One region of the Streptomyces sp. NPDC003284 genome, then DNA from elsewhere that is predicted to be linked to it. Evidence: riboswitches for the same ligand, from Rfam matches in the RefSeq annotation. Region 1 holds a riboswitch; the other holds the start of a gene.
The links. Region 1 has a riboswitch for glycine ahead of gcvP (aminomethyl-transferring glycine dehydrogenase). Riboswitches for the same ligand answer to the same signal wherever they lie in the genome.

Region 1 (8,064 bases):
GGCCGACCGGCTCGTGGTCGTCGAGCACGGCCGGGTGGTGCAGGAGGGCACCCCCTCGGAGATCGCCCGCCGGCCGCGCACCGACTACATCGCGCAGCTCGTCGGTCTGAACCTGTACCGCGGGCGTGCCGAGGGGCACCTGGTGCGGCTGGAGTCCGGTACCGCCCTCACCACCACCGAGAAGCTCACCGGACCGGCGTTCGTCGCCTTCCCGCCGGGCGCGGTCACCCTCCACCGGGAGCGCCCCGCCGACACCAGCGCGCGCAATCTGTGGCGCTGCGAGGTCGCCGGTCTGGAGACGCACGGCGACCGGATCCGCGCCGACCTCACCGGCGACCTCGCCCTCGCCGCCGATCTGACGACGGTCGCCGCCGCCGAACTCGGGCTGGAGCCGGGCGCCGGGGTCTGGGCGGCCGTCAAGGCGGCCCAGACCCACGCCTACCCGGCCTGACCCGAGCGCGGCCCCCCACACGCGGGAGGGGCCCGCACACACGAGGGGCCCCGCCCCCGGCCGCTGCGGACCGGGGGGCGGGGCCCCTCGTGGACGTACCGTCCGCTCAGTCCTCGTACGCGTCCAGCGGCGGGCAGGAGCAGACCAGGTTGCGGTCGCCGAACGCCTGGTCGATCCGGCGCACCGGCGGCCAGTACTTGTCGGCCGTGGAGACACCGGCCGGGAAGACGGCCTCCTCACGGCTGTAGGCGTGCTCCCACTCCCCGCCGAGCGCGGCGGCGGTGTGCGGGGCGTTGCACAGCGGGTTGTCGTCGGCGGGCCAGGCACCCGAGCCGACCTTGTCGATCTCGGCCCGGATCGCGATCATCGTGTCGCAGAACCGGTCCAGCTCGGCCAGGTCCTCGGACTCGGTCGGCTCGATCATCAGCGTCCCGGCCACCGGGAACGACATCGTCGGCGCGTGGAAGCCGTAGTCGATCAGCCGCTTGGCGACGTCGTCCACGCTGACACCGGTCGCCTTGGTCAGCGGACGCAGGTCGATGATGCACTCGTGGGCGACCAGACCGCCGGGGCCCGTGTAGAGCACCGGGAAGTGCGGCTCCAGGCGCTTGGCGATGTAGTTGGCGGACAGCACGGCCACCTGCGTGGCGCGCTTGAGTCCCTCGCCGCCCATCAGCCGGACGTACGCCCAGGAGATGGGCAGGATGCCCGCCGAACCCCAGGGCGCGGCGGAGACCGGTCCCACGCCCGTCTCCGGGCCCGCGGCGGGCTGGAGCGGGTGGTTGGGCAGATACGGCGCGAGGTGCGCGCGTACGGCGACCGGGCCGACGCCGGGGCCGCCGCCGCCGTGCGGGATGCAGAACGTCTTGTGCAGGTTAAGGTGGGAGACGTCGCCGCCGAAGTGGCCCGGCTTGGCGAGGCCGACCAGGGCGTTGAGGTTGGCGCCGTCGACGTAGACCTGGCCGCCGGCCTCGTGGACCTGGGCGCAGATGTCGGCGACGTGCTCCTCGAACACACCGTGCGTGGACGGGTAGGTGATCATCAGCACGGCGAGCTGCTCGCGGTGCTGCTCGATCTTGGCGCGCAGGTCGTCGACGTCGACCTCGCCGTCCTCGGCGGTCTTCACCACGACGACCTTCATCCCGGCCATCACCGCGCTGGCGGCGTTGGTGCCGTGCGCGGAGGACGGGATGAGGCAGACGGTGCGCTGCTCGTCGCCGTTGGCGCGGTGGTAGCCGCGCACGGCGAGCAGACCGGCCAGCTCACCCTGCGATCCGGCGTTCGGCTGGAGGGAGACCTTGTCGTAGCCGGTGACCTCGGCGAGCCGGTCCTCCAGCTCGCGGATGAGGGTGAGGTAGCCCTGCGCCTGCTCGGCGGGGACGAAGGGGTGCAGCTGGCCGAACTCGGGCCAGGTGACCGGCTCCATCTCGGTGGTCGCGTTGAGCTTCATGGTGCAGGAGCCCAGCGGGATCATGCCCCGGTCCAGCGCGTAGTCGCGGTCGGCGAGCTTGCGCAGGTAGCGCAGCATCGCCGTCTCGGAGCGGTGCTGGCTGAAGACGGGGTGGGTGAGGTAGGCGTCGGTGCGCAGCAGGTCCTGGGACAGGATCTGGCCGGCGGCGGCGTCCAGCGCGTCGATGTCGCCGGTGGCGCCGAAGGCGGACCACACGGTCCGCAGCTGGGCGCGCGTGGTGGTCTCGTCGCAGGCGATCGAGACGTGGTCGGCGTCGACGAGGCGGAGGTTCACGCCGCCCTCGCGCGCGGCGGCGACGATCTCGGCGGCGCGGCCCTCGGCGCGGACCGTCAGCGTGTCGAAGTACGCCCCGTGGACGACGGTGGCGCCGCCCGTCTTCAGGCCCTCGGCGAGGACGGCGGCGTAGCGGTGGGTGCGCAGCGCTATGTCCTTCAGGCCCTCGGGCCCGTGGTAGACGGCGTACATGCCGGCCATGACGGCGAGCAGCACCTGCGCGGTGCAGATGTTGCTGGTGGCCTTCTCACGGCGGATGTGCTGCTCGCGGGTCTGGAGGGCGAGGCGGTACGCCTTGTTGCCGTCGGCGTCCACGGAGACGCCGACCAGGCGGCCGGGCAGGCTGCGGGCGAACTGCTCGCGCACCGCCATGTAACCGGCGTGCGGTCCGCCGAAGCCCATCGGCACGCCGAAGCGCTGCGTGGTGCCCACGGCGATGTCCGCGCCCAGCTCGCCGGGCGACTTCAGCAGGGTGAGGGCGAGCAGGTCGGCGGCGACGGTGACCAGGGCGCCCAGCGCGTGCGCCTGGTCGATGACGGGCTTGAGGTCGCGGACGGCACCGGAGGCGCCGGGGTACTGGAGGAGGACGCCGTTGATGTCGCGCTCGGCGAGCGCGGCGGGGATGCCGTCGCTCAGGTCGGCGACGACGACCTCGACACCGGCCGGTTCGGCGCGGGTCTCGATGACGGCGATGGTCTGCGGCAGCGTGTCCGCGTCGACCAGGAAGAGACCCTTCTTGTTCTTGCCCATGCGCCGGGACAGCGCCAGCGCCTCGGCGGCGGCGGTGCCCTCGTCGAGCAGGGAGGCGCCGGAGGTCGGCAGACCGGTGAGGTCGGCGACCACGGTCTGGAAGTTCAGCAGCGCCTCCAGGCGGCCCTGCGAGATCTCCGGCTGGTACGGGGTGTACGCCGTGTACCAGGACGGGTTCTCCATGACGTTGCGCAGGATGACCGGCGGGGTGAACGTCCCGTAGTAGCCGAGTCCGATCATCGAGCCGAGGACCTGGTTGCGGTCGGCGAGGGAGCGCAGCTCGGCCAGCACCTCGGCCTCGGTGCGGGCGCCCGGCAGGTCCAGGGTGTCGGCGTTCTTGATCACGTCCGGCACGGCGGCGGCGGTGAGTTCGTCGAGCGAGCCGTAGCCGACCTGCGCGAGCATCTTGGCCCGCGCCTCCTGGTCGGGCCCGATGTGGCGCTGCTCGAAGGGGATGCCCTGTTCGAGCTCGGAGAGCGGAATGCGCTGGGCGGTCATTGCGGAGGCCTCCTGGTCTGACGCGACCTTCGAGGGACACCACGGCGCGGGTGTCCCGACGGCCTCCCCCTCTGTCATCTCAACCTGAGAGCTTCACCGGGCCGTCCGTGGGCGCCCGGCTTTCACCGTCGGTGAGAGCGGACGCCGTCGACATCCGCTCTGCTTTCCAGAGTGACCTCGTCCGTGCGGTACGTGGGCCTGAGAGATTCCGGGGAGGATTTGCTCCTTCGGCGCCTCCGGTGTTGCTGGAGGACTCTCCCGCACGGGGTCAGCAGCCGCTGCCAGGGTACCAGCGGGCCGGGAGCCCGAGCCTTCGAGTGGCCGCCCCGCCGAATGTGCTCTTTTGTAGTGCTTACGGATGAGTTGCGACCATGTGGAGGGACCGTGCTGACCGAGATCGATCCGCGCAACCTGATCGGCCGCAAGGCGTTCGACCGCAACGGCCACAAGATCGGCACGGTGGACGAGGTGTACCTCGACGACGCGACCGGTGTGCCCGAGTGGGCGGCCATACGCACCGGCCTGTTCTCCCGGGACGCCTTCGTGCCCCTGGAGCCCAGCGAACTGGTCGAGGGCGCCCTGCGCGTCCCCTTCGAGCGCGCCCTGATCAAGGAGGCGCCGGACTTCGGCGTCGGCCGCCACCTCTCCCCGGAGCAGGAACTCCAGCTCTACCACCACTACGGCCTCGATGTGACACCTCCGGTCGCTCCCCTGGACCGCGACTTCGGCAAGCTGGCGGGCTCCGGCACGGAGGAGCCCTGAGGCAGGCCGGCCCTGTCCTCTCCTCTCCCCCTTCCCGCGCCGCACTCGTACGCGTACTCATCCGACGCCCAGCGCGGTCCCACCCCCGGGGGTGCCCGCCGTGCCCGCCGGGTCCGTCGATTCCGTCGCGTCCGCCGGTCTTCGCCGTACCAGCGGCAGCGGATCCGCCGGTTCCAGAGCCGGGTCGTCGACGCGGAAGGTCCTGATCCGCCCCGGCGCCGACTGCGGTGTCTCGAAGCGGACCGTGACCCTGCCGACGCCGCTGCCCTGCACCCAGCCGTGTCCGTGCTCGGTGTGCCGCACGTCGTGCCCCGCGGACCAGTGCCGCTCGGCGGGCTCCGCCGGTTCCGGTGCCGGTTCGTCCACGGGCTCCTCAGCGGGGTGCTCCGCGGCCTCTCCGGCCGCCTGGGCGAACAGGTCCTCCTGGGTGTAGTCGGCGAGCCCGGACACGCCCACTCCGAGCAGCCGCACCCCGCCGGTGGTGTCCACCGAGTCCAGCAGCCGGGCGGCGGCCTCCCGCACCACCGCCTGGTCGTCGGTGGGCCCGCGCAGCGTCTCCGACCGGGTCAGCGTGGAGAAGTCGTACCGCCGCACCTTGAGCACGATGGTCCGGCCCGACAGGCCGGCCCCGCGCAGCCGCCCCACACAGCGGTCGGCCAGCCGCTGCACCTCCAGGCCCACCCGCAGCCGGTCGTGGATGTCGATGTCGTAGGTGTCCTCCACCGACACCGACTTCGTCTCCCGCTCGGCGACCACCGGCCGCTCGTCGTGGGCCAGCGCCATCGCGTGCAGCGCGTGCCCGTGCGCCTTGCCCAGCAGGCGCACCAGCTCGTCCTCGCCCGCCTCGGCGAGCTCGTCGACGGTGTGGATCCCGGCCCGGCGCAGATGGTCCCCCGTGGCCGGTCCCACGCCCGGCAGGGTCCGCACCGACAGGGGGCCGAGGAGGGCGCGCTCCGTGCCCGGTTCGATGAGCACGAGACCGTCCGGCTTGGCCCGCTCGGAGGCGATCTTGGCGAGCATCTTGGAGGCGGCCAGGCCGACCGAGCCCGTCAGCCCCGTGACGGCCCGGATGTCGGCCCGCAGCCGCGCCCCCGCCAGCCGGGCGGATTCCTCGTCCGAGGCCGCTCCCCCGGCCTCCAGGTCCACGAACGCCTCGTCCAGGCTCAGCGGCTCCACCAGCGGGGACAGCGCCCGCAGCAGCCCCATCACCTGCTCGCTGATCGACCGGTAGAAGCCGAAGCGCGGCACCAGATACGCGGCGTTCGGCGCCAGGCGGCGCGCCTGGGCCATCGGCATCGCGGAGTGGACGCCGAAGACCCGCGCCTCGTACGACGCGGTGGCCACCACACCGCGCGGGCCGAGGCCGCCCACCACGACCGCCTTCCCGCGCAGGCTCGGCTTGGACGCCTGCTCCGCCTGGGCGAAGAAGGCATCCATGTCGAGATGCAGGATCGTCGGCGCGCTTCTCACATCTCCGATGCTGCACCACGCCACTGACAATGCCCCCGGCGCGGCGCACGACGCGCGCTCAGGCGGCCGTCCGCGACCGGGATCCGGCCTGCCGCCGAGCGGGCCGGCGGGCGGTCAGACCGCCCGGTTGCGGCGCCTGGCCAGCTCGTCCCCGGGGTTGTGGCCCACCAGGGTCTCACCGGTGTCGACACGCTCGCCGTGCAGCTGCGACAGGGCGCTCTCCACATCGCGCCACACCACTCCGACGGCGATGCCGAAGATGCCCTGGCCGCCCTGGAGCAGAGCGTGCACCTCGTCGGGCGAGGTGCACTCGTAGACCGTCGCGCCGTCGCTCATCAGCGTCATGCGCTCCAGGTCGCTGAACCCCTGCCGACGCAGGTGCTGCACGGCGGTCCGGATGTTCTGCAACGAGACACCGGTGTCCAGGAACCTCTTGACGATCTTCAGGACGACGACGTCGCGGAAGCTGTAGAGCCGCTGGGTGCCGGACCCGTGGGCCGGGCGCACGCTCGGTTCGACCAGGCCGGTGCGGGCCCAGTAGTCCAGTTGCCGGTAGGTGATGCCTGCCGCCGCACAGGCCGTCGGGCCTCGGTAGCCGATTTCCTCGGACGCCATGGACGCCGCCCCTTTGCCGCTCGGCACGGCCGCCGGCCGCTGCGGAGCCTGGTCGGCCGCGCTGTCGTGAAGCCGGTACGGACCGCTTCCCCCGACGTCGATCCCGGGGGCACCCCCAGCCGTACCGTCGCCGCTGCTGCTCACGCCGACCTCCGTCCTTGACCTGCCTCCTCGACGGTAGGCAGTCACCACGGGTGCGTCAACGATCGCCACACTCGGCACGCCGAGTGATAATCACCCTAAGAGTGGTTTCCCGTGCCCCACCGCGGGGAAAGGCTAGCCGAATGCCCTCGTGAGGGGCTCAAGGGCACCCTGGCCGGCCGTCGGCATATGCGGGTGTTCTCACTGGCTGCTGGTGCCGAAGTCCTCCGGCGAGATCTGGTCGAGGAACTCGCGGAATTTCTCCACCTCGTCCTCCTGCTCGTCCGGGATCGCGATGCCCGCGTCGTCGAGCACCGTGTCGCTGCCGTAGATCGGCGTACCGGTGCGCAGCGCGAGCGCTATGGCGTCGGACGGGCGGGCACTCACCTCCACTCCGCTGGCGAAGACCAGCTCGGCGTAGAAGACACCCTCGCGCAGATCCGTGATGCGTACTTCCGTCAGCTCCTGGCCCACGGCTTCCAGCACGTCCTTGAACAGATCGTGGGTCAGCGGACGCGCGGGGGCCATGCCCTGCTGCGCGAAGGCGATCGCCGTCGCCTCCCCGGGTCCGATCCAGATAGGGAGGTAGCGGTCGCCTCCCACTTCACGCAGGAGCACGATCGGTTGGTTGGAGGGCATTTCGACCCGGACACCTACGACATCGAGCTCGTTCACACAGCAACCCTAGGCCGTGCCCGGGACGTTTGGGTAGTCGGGCCGGAAACGGAAGGCCGATCCGGCCGCCGGACGGCCGCCCGGGACCCTCAGGGCAGCCGCACCCCGAGCGCGGTCTGCACCAGCGCCGAGTGCAGCCTGACCGTGAGCGCGGCCAGCTCCTTCGCACGGTCCTCGGCGTGCACCCTGGTCTGTGGGTTGCGGTGCCGTCTGAGCGGGGCCACCACCTGGTCGACGAGCCCGGCCTCCCGGTCCGCCGCGGCCTTCATGACCCGCAGATGACGGGGTTCGATGCCGAAGCGCCCCAGCTCACGGATGAGCGAGGCGACAGTGACGGTCTCGGCGTCGTAGCTGCCGTCCTCCAGTGGGGTGACGAGCCCGTAGGACTCCCACTCCTGGAGGTCCCGTTCCTCGATCTCCGCGGCGGCCAGCAGCCCGGCCCGGCCGATCCGGGGCGCCGCCGGTGCCTCGGTCCGCCGCAGGACCGCCTCACCGCCGCGCTGCCGGCCGAGCACCGGCAACTGCACCGCCTCGCCCCGCTCCACCGCGTCCAGATACTCGCGGATCACCTTCAGCGGCAGATAGTGGTCCCGCTGCATCCGCAGGACCCGGGCGAGGCGCTCGACGTCGTCCGCGCTGAACTTGCGGTACCCCGAGGGGGTGCGCCGGGGCTCCACCAGGCCCTCCGCCTCCAGGAAGCGGATCTTGGAGATGGTGACCTCGGGGAACTCCTCGCGCAGCGCGTTCAGCACCGTGCCGATGCTCATCAGCCCACTGTCCGCGGCGGTGGTGCCGTGCCCGGCACCACCGCTCGGTGTATGAAGCATGGACCTTCCCTGGGTTCCCCGGACGGCGTCCGGGGAGGTCAGTAGCCCTGCCGGCTCGAGTAGAAGACCAGCCGGTACTTGCCGATCTGCACCTCGTCGCCGTTGGACAACGGGACCTCGTCGATCCGCTC
Region 2 (8,064 bases), on a different contig from region 1:
CGCCCCAATGAGTGGAGCTATTCAGTCCGGTTTCGATGATCCTGCGCGCGGCCGACCGGCTGCCGGGCCTCTTCCTGCTTCGGGGCGTGTTTTCTCAGACTCAGTGAGTGTCGGGCTCCGGGTTCGGCAGGGGCAGTTCGTCGAGGTCGAGGGTGAAGGTGCGGCCGTCGGCCAGGGGGATGGAGAGCTTGCCTGTGCCGTATGCGCGAGTGTGGGCGGTGCTGTAGCCGCTGGAGGTGGGCTCGGTGTGCAGGACGACTTCCCGGGCGTAGGGATCCACGACGAGGTAGACGGGGATGCCGTACCGGCCGTACTTCGCGGTGCAGTCGTCGTAATCCTTGCGTGCCGAGGACGTGGACACGACCTCCGAGATCAACAGGACGTCCTCGAAGCTGTAGCGCTTGCCCTCCTTGCGCGCGTCCTCGCGCAGGATGGCCAGGTCGGGGGCGGAGTTCTCGTCGGCGGGGAAGTCGATGTAGACGTCCGAGGTGACCTTCGCATGACGGCCGAGGGCGAGAGAGTCGATCTGCATCGACCTGATCGTGCTGGAGTGCTCTTCGCTCTGCGGGGTCATGATGATCTTTCCGTCGGCGCCGAAGAACACCACGTATCCCGCGGGGAACTCGGTGTGCGTGATCGCGTCGACACTCATGGACGGTGCTCCTTCCCGTGTGCCGTCATGATACGGCGGACAGAGCCTTCCCACGGGTGGACTTCCGTGACGTGCGTGCACTAGTAGGGGTAACCGGTCCGCACGAGCGGCCGCCGTGACGCGGGGTGTGAGCTCGGCCCGTAGACGTTCAGACCCAACAGCTGGCGTTGGGTGACTTTCAGGGGCGGCGGCCATCTGCCGGGTGGCCATAGGGTGGCCGGAGGCCTTTGGGCGTTGCAGTACGAAGCACCGGCGCCCAGTAACGCATGTGGTTTGACCAGGCACAACGGCCTCTGGCGGCATCAGTCGTCACCAAGGCCGGGCAGGCTGGATGGGCACCAGGTCCGCTGCTGCCCCGCTTGGGCCCGCCGGTTCACCCTCGCGATGCCGGCCCACGCCGGACGACGTGATCCCGTTTGTCCTGCGACGAGACTGCGGACGGTCTCTCCCGGGGCTGCTTCGAACCGTTCGATACCGAGAGCGAAGGTCTTCGCGGCGTACTGCGCCACCACCATCGGCGGGTAGGAAATCGTCGGGCGGCGTGTACCGCGCGGCACGGCGATGTGTACTGCTGCCGGGATGTCATCGATCAGCTCATGCAGGGCCAGGGCGGATTCACCGCACAAGACGGCGCGAGGGGCCCGTGCGCACACGGCCAGCAGATCCGTGTGCGCCGTTTCCGGGGCGTCTGCCCGCCGGTACACCCCATGGCACAGTTCGTCTATCTCCCCCTCCGTGACCAAGTGCGCCAGAGAGGGAGGGGAGAACAGGGCCTGTCGCGCCTGCGCCGTCGTGAATGTGGGGGGAGAGGCCGGCCAGCCGCTGCTTCAAGCGCGGGTTTTCCGCAGAGTTCATGTATCGAATGGCATCCCTTGAGCGGGGGGAAGGGATCGATTTGATACATCAGCTGGTGGGTGATCGGCACATCCGGCGTTGATCACGTGCCGTGAACCTGCAGGTCAAAAGCCCCTTCCAGGGGATGTTCCAGGGACTTTCCGCCGCGTAAGCAGGGAAGGCCCCGACAGCGCCGAAAGACACGAACGCGCTGTTCAGGGCCTACTTGCTCAGCACTCGATGATGTTCACCGCCAGCCCGCCCCGCGCCGTCTCCTTGTACTTCACCGACATGTCCGCGCCGGTGTCCTTCATGGTCTTGATGACCTTGTCGAGGGAGACCTTGTGGGAGCCGTCGCCGCGCAGGGCCATGCGGGCGGCGGTGACGGCCTTGACGGCGGCCATGCCGTTGCGTTCGATGCACGGGATCTGGACCAGGCCGCCGACCGGGTCGCAGGTGAGGCCGAGGTTGTGCTCCATGCCGATCTCGGCGGCGTTCTCCACCTGCTCGGGCGTGCCGCCCATCACCTCGGCGAGCGCGCCCGCCGCCATCGAGCAGGCCGAGCCGACCTCGCCCTGGCAGCCGACCTCGGCGCCGGAGATGGAGGCGTTCTCCTTGAAGAGCATGCCGATCGCCCCGGCGGCCAGCAGGAAGCGGACCACGCCCTCCTCGTCGGCGCCCGGGATGAAGTTCAGGTAGTAGTGCAGGACGGCGGGGATGATGCCGGCCGCGCCGTTGGTGGGGGCGGTGACCACCCGGCCGCCGGCCGCGTTCTCCTCGTTCACCGCCATCGCGTACAGGGTGATCCACTCCATGGCGCGGGCGGCCGGGTCGCCCTCGGCCCGGAGCTGGCGGGCGGTGACGGCCGCGCGGCGGCGCACCTTCAGGCCGCCGGGCAGGATGCCCTCGCGGCTCATGCCGCGCGTCACGCACGCCTGCATCACCCGCCATATCTCCAGCAGGCCGGTGCGGATCTCGTCCTCGGTGCGCCAGGCCCGCTCGTTCTCCAGCATCAGCGCGGAGATCGACAGACCGGTCTCGCGGGTCAGGCGCAGCAGCTCGTCGCCCGTGCGGAAGGGGTACTTCAGGACCGTGTCGTCCAGCTTGATGCGGTCGGCGCCCACCGCGTCCTCGTCCACGACGAAGCCGCCGCCCACCGAGTAGTACGTCTTGGTGAGCAGCTCGGCGCCCGAGGCGTCGTACGCCCACAGGGTCATGCCGTTGGCGTGGTAGGGGAGGGCCTTGCGGCGGTGCAGGACCATGTCGTCGTCGAAGGAGAACGCGATCTCGTGCTCGCCGAGCACGTTCAGCCGGCCGGACTCCTTGATCCGCGCGACCCGGTCGTCGGCGGTCTCCACGTCCACCGTGCGCGGCGAGTCGCCCTCCAGGCCGAGCAGCACCGCCTTGGGGGTGCCGTGGCCGTGGCCGGTGGCGCCGAGGGAGCCGTACAGCTCCGCGCGCAGCGAGGCGACCGGCTCCAGGACCCCCTCGCTCCGCAGTCGGCGGGCGAACATGCGGGCCGCGCGCATCGGGCCGACCGTGTGGGAGCTGGACGGGCCGATGCCGATCGAGAACAGGTCGAAGACCGAGATGGCCACGGGGGGACTCCTCAATGCGGGGGGTGGTGCGAGGGGCGGGGCACCGCGCGGTGCCGGGCCGGGGTCGCCGGCCGGTGCGCGGTGCCCCTCGGGGTGTCTTACTTGTCCAGACCCGGGTACAGCGGGTGCTTGTCGGCCAGGGCCTTCACCCGGGCCTTGAGCGCCTCGGCGTCGTAGGACGGCTTCAGCGCCTCGGCGATCACGTCCGCGACCTCGGTGAAGTCCTCGGCCGTGAAGCCGCGGGTCGCCAGGGCCGGGGTGCCGATCCGGAGGCCGGAGGTGACCATCGGCGGCCGCGGGTCGTTCGGGACCGCGTTGCGGTTGACGGTGATCCCGACCTCGTGGAGGCGGTCCTCGGCCTGCTGGCCGTCCAGCTCCGAGTGGCGCAGGTCCACCAGGACCAGGTGCACGTCGGTGCCGCCGGACAGCACGTCCACGCCCACCGCCCTGGCGTCCTCCTGGACCAGGCGCTCGGCCAGGATCCGGGCGCCCTCCAGGGTACGCCGCTGGCGCTCCTTGAAGTCCTCGCCCGCGGCGACCTTGAAGGCCACGGCCTTCGCGGCGATCACATGCTCCAGCGGGCCACCCTGCTGACCGGGGAAGACCGCGGAGTTGATCTTCTTGGCGAGTTCGGCCGTGGAGAGGATCACACCGCCGCGCGGGCCGCCCAGCGTCTTGTGGGTGGTGGTGGTCACCACATGGGCGTGCGGCACCGGGTTGGGGTGCAGGCCCGCCGCGACCAGACCGGCGAAGTGCGCCATGTCGACCATCAGATACGCGCCGACCTCGTCCGCGATCCGGCGGAACGCGGCGAAGTCCAGCTGCCGCGGGTACGCCGACCAGCCGGCCACGATCAGCTTCGGCTTGGACTCCTTGGCCAGCTTCTCCACCTCGGCCATGTCGACCTGGCCGTCCTCGCCCACGTGGTAGGCGACGACGTCGTAGAGCTTGCCGGAGAAGTTGATCTTCATGCCGTGGGTCAGGTGCCCGCCGTGCGCGAGGTTCAGACCCATGATCGTGTCGCCCGGCTTGAGCAGCGCGAACATCGCCGCCGCGTTGGCCTGGGCGCCCGAGTGCGGCTGCACGTTGGCGTGCTCGGCGCCGAACAGCGCCTTGACCCGGTCGATCGCGATCTGCTCGACCACGTCGACGTGCTCGCAGCCGCCGTAGTAGCGGCGGCCCGGGTAGCCCTCGGCGTACTTGTTGGTGAGGACCGAGCCCTGCGCCTCCATGACCGCGACCGGAGCGAAGTTCTCCGAGGCGATCATCTCCAGCGTGGACTGCTGGCGGCGCAGCTCCGCGTCGACCGCGGCGGCCACGTCCGGGTCCAGCTCGTGCAGGGGGGTGTCGAGAACGCTCATCGGTGTCCCTCCGCCCCTCAGCCGGCGTTCTGCGCGGTGTACTCGTCGGCGGAGAGCAGGTCGGCCGGCTCCTCCGAGAGGCGGACCTTGAACAGCCAGCCGCCCTCGAAGGGGGCGGAGTTCACCAGCGACGGGTCGTCCACCACGTCCTGGTTGGCCTCGGTGATCTCACCGCTGACCGGGGAGTACAGGTCGGAGACCGACTTGGTCGACTCCAGTTCGCCGCAGGTCTCGCCCGCGGTCACGGTGGTGCCCACCGCCGGGAGGTCGGCGTAGACGACATCGCCGAGCGCGTTGGCCGCGAACTCCGTGATGCCGACCGTCGCGACGCCGTCCTCGGCGGGCGACAGCCACTCGTGCTCCTTGCTGTAGCGCAGCTGCTGGGGGTTGTTCATGCCTGAATTCTCCTGTACGCGGGTCAGTGGTGGTGAATGAGGGAGTGCGCGGGCATGCGTGAGGCGGGTCGGGTGACCCGGATCACCGTCGGCCGTGGCTCGACGGTGTCACTTCTGCCGCTTGTAGAAGGGCAGCGCCACGACCTCGAACGGCTCGTGGCTGCCCCGGATGTCCACGCCGACCCCGGCCGTGCCCGGCGCGGCGTGCGCGGCGTCGACGTAGGCCATGGCGATCGGCTTGCCCAGGGTGGGGGAGGGGGCGCCGGAGGTGACCTCGCCGATCACCTCGCCGCCGGACACCACGGAGTACCCGGCGCGCGGCACCCGGCGGCCCTCGGCGACCAGCCCGACCAGGACGCGCGGCGGGGCCTGCTCGGCGCGCCCGGCGGCGGCCAGCAGCGCCTCGCGGCCGACGAAGTCGCCCTCCTTCTCGAACTTCACCACCCGGCCCAGACCCGCGTCGAACGGGGTCAGGGCGGTGGTCAGCTCGTGCCCGTACAGCGGCATGCCCGCCTCCAGGCGCAGCGTGTCGCGGCAGGACAGACCGCAGGCCACCAGGCCCGCGCCCGCGCCGGCCTCGGTCAGCGCCTGCCACAGCTCCACGGCGTGCTCCGGCTTCACGAACAGCTCGAAGCCGTCCTCGCCGGTGTAGCCGGTGCGCGCGATCAGCGCGGGCACCCCGGCGACCGTGCCGGGCAGACCCGCGTAGTACTTCAGGCCGTCCAGGTCGGCGTCGGTGAGAGACTTCAGGATGCCGGAGGACTCCGGGCCCTGGATCGCGAGCAGCGCGTAGGCGTCCCGGTCGTCGCGGACCTCGGCGTCGAAGCCCGCCGCCCGCTCGGTGAGCGAGTCCAGCACCACCTGGGCGTTGGAGGCGTTGGCCACCACCATGTACTCGGTGTCGGCGAGCCGGTAGACGATCAGGTCGTCCAGGATGCCGCCGTCCGCGCGGCAGATCATGGTGTAGCGGGCGCGGCCGACGCCGACCGAGGCGATGTTGCCGACCAGCGCGAAGTTCAGCAGGGCGGCGGCCTGGGGGCCGGTCACGGTGATCTCGCCCATGTGGGACAGGTCGAACAGACCGGCCCGGGTGCGCACGGCGACATGCTCGTCGCGCTCGGAGCCGTAGCGCAGCGGCATGTCCCAGCCGGCGAAGTCGGTCATCGTGGCACCGAGCGAGCGGTGCACCGCGTCGAGGGCGGTGTGACGGAGCGGACGGGACACGGAACTGCTCATCGGTCGGTCTCCCAGGCATGGCGGGCGAGGACGGGGCGTGTCCTCCCCATCTGTCATCGGAACCTGAGAGGTTCGCCATGACCGCCCGAGGACGGACGGACACGGCTTGCACCTTGGGTGGGGCCGCCGCGGCAGGGCGGGCGGCCCGCTTTTCAGATGTGCCTCGCCCGCGCGGTAACGGTGCCTGAGAGATTCAAGGGAGGGACTTGCTCCTTCGGCGCCCCGGGCAGACACGCTGCCGGGGACTCTCCCGCGCGGATTCAAACGGCCGGTATGCAGTTGGCGCGCACATCATTGCATGCCCGGACACTTCACGGCAGGCCGGATCTGTAACCGTGCTGTGGCAGAACGCGCACGGAAACGGCAGACACCGTCCATTACCTTCTCTTTACACTCAAGGGGAAGGTGAACCGTCACCGCCCCGGGGAGGACGATGACGGTGAACAGGACCGCGCCGGCGTACGTGATCACCCGGGCGCCCGCCCTGCCGGGACAGCCGGGGGCCCCGGCCCGCGAGCGGTGCGACGGGCCCCCGGCCCCCGTCGTCCGCGACCTGCGCGAGCGCCCCGGCCGCGCCCCGCACGCCCTGCTCTTCGGACCGGGCGACGTGGTCGTGGTCACCGGACTGCCCGGCGGCGGCAAGTCCACGCTGATGCGCCGCGCCGCGCCCGGCCCCCGCATCGACTCGCAGGACACCCGCGACCGCTGGGACGCCCGTCTGGCGCACCGCCTGCCCTACGCGCTCTACCGCCCCCTGGTCCGCCTCGCCCACTACGCCGCGCTGCGCCGCGCCCTGCGCGGCGGCGAGGGCGTCGTGGTCCACGACTGCGGCACCCAGCGCTGGGTGCGCGGCTGGCTGGCCCGCGCCGCCCGCCGCCGCGGCGGCGCCCTCCACCTGGTCCTGCTGGACGTCGCCCCCGAGGCGGCGCTCACCGGCCAGCGCGAGCGCGGCCGCCGGGTCTCGCGCTACGCCTTCGGCCGCCACCGCAGGTCCGTCGCCCGGCTGCTGGCCGCGGTGGAGCGCGGCGAGCTGCCCGAGGGCTGCGCCTCGGCGGTGCTGCTGGACCGCGCGGCGGCGGCCGGGCTGCGCCGGATCGCCTTCACCGGCCGGCCCGGCCCCGGCACCCGATAACCTTCCGGTCACACCAGTGGTTTCCGGCAGGCGGTAGGCAGATGGACTTCCCGGCGGACTTCTCCGCGGACATTCCGGGGGACTTCCCGGCACAGGCACACCCCCACCCGCACGGCGGGTGGCCCGGCAACGAGCTGGAGGAGGTGCTCTCCGCGGCCCTCGGCATCCCCACGGCCGGCGGCCGCGTCATCGAGGTGCTCGGCCGCAGCTTCCTGTGGGTGCCGCTGCCGAACGGCGGCGGCCCGGACAGCGGCCCGCTCGACCTGCCCACGCTGGAGATCGACGGCCAGGCGTACGTACCGGTCTTCAGCTCCGAGGAGCAGTTCCGCCACGTCGTCGGCGCGCACATGGCGTACACCGTCGCGCCCGCCGTGGAGTTCGCCCGCGGGCTGCCCGCCCAGGTCGGCATCGCGCTCAACCCGGACGGCGTGGCCGGAATGCCGCTGCCGCCGCCCGCCGTGGCCGCACTGTGCCGGGCCGGGCGCACCGCGCTGGACGGCCCCGCCGCCGGCGGCCGGGTCCGGCTCTACGAACCCGACTGGCAGGACGACCCGGTGGACTTCCTGTCCGCCGCCTCCGCCGAGTTCGACGCCACCGGCGTGGTGCGCACCGCCCGCCGCTGCCTGGCCGCCGTCGAGACCGCCGACCCGGTCCTGTTCGTCGGCGTCGAGCTGACCTCGGCGGACGACGAGGCGCGCGCCCGCCCGCTCGACGCCCTGGGCCGCGCCCTGGCGGCGGCGCCCCCGGCCTGGCCGGTGAACCTGGTCCTGCTGGACATCACGGACGACCCGGTGGCCGTATGGCTGCGGGAGAAGGTCAGGCCCTTCTACGGGCACGGACACTGAGACGGCGGGGG

Region 2: it holds a riboswitch for glycine, as region 1 does, so the genes downstream of both, gcvT (glycine cleavage system aminomethyltransferase GcvT) here and gcvP (aminomethyl-transferring glycine dehydrogenase) in region 1, are expected to answer to the same signal.

Annotation. Positions count from the first base shown of each region.
Region 1 covers NZ_JBSFSI010000013.1:6,589-14,652, reverse strand. The annotation lists gene ACWDYF_RS24940 (ABC transporter ATP-binding protein) at 1-451, shown strand, start outside; gene gcvP (aminomethyl-transferring glycine dehydrogenase) at 558-3,443, opposite strand; glycine riboswitch at 3,620-3,714, opposite strand; gene ACWDYF_RS24930 (PRC-barrel domain-containing protein) at 3,828-4,205, shown strand; partial or broken gene ACWDYF_RS24925 (DNA polymerase IV) at 4,121-5,675, opposite strand; gene ACWDYF_RS24920 (MerR family transcriptional regulator) at 5,790-6,434, opposite strand; gene ACWDYF_RS24915 (bifunctional nuclease family protein) at 6,633-7,106, opposite strand; gene ftsR (transcriptional regulator FtsR) at 7,196-7,933, opposite strand; gene ACWDYF_RS24905 (FHA domain-containing protein) at 7,972-8,064, opposite strand, start outside.
Region 2 covers NZ_JBSFSI010000027.1:49,706-57,769, reverse strand. The annotation lists gene ACWDYF_RS34260 (Uma2 family endonuclease) at 101-652, opposite strand; gene ACWDYF_RS34255 (L-serine ammonia-lyase) at 1,717-3,084, opposite strand; gene glyA (serine hydroxymethyltransferase) at 3,183-4,445, opposite strand; gene gcvH (glycine cleavage system protein GcvH) at 4,463-4,840, opposite strand; gene gcvT (glycine cleavage system aminomethyltransferase GcvT) at 4,949-6,076, opposite strand; glycine riboswitch at 6,117-6,238, opposite strand; glycine riboswitch at 6,239-6,339, opposite strand; gene ACWDYF_RS34235 (AAA family ATPase) at 6,510-7,208, shown strand; gene ACWDYF_RS34230 (enhanced serine sensitivity protein SseB) at 7,250-8,053, shown strand.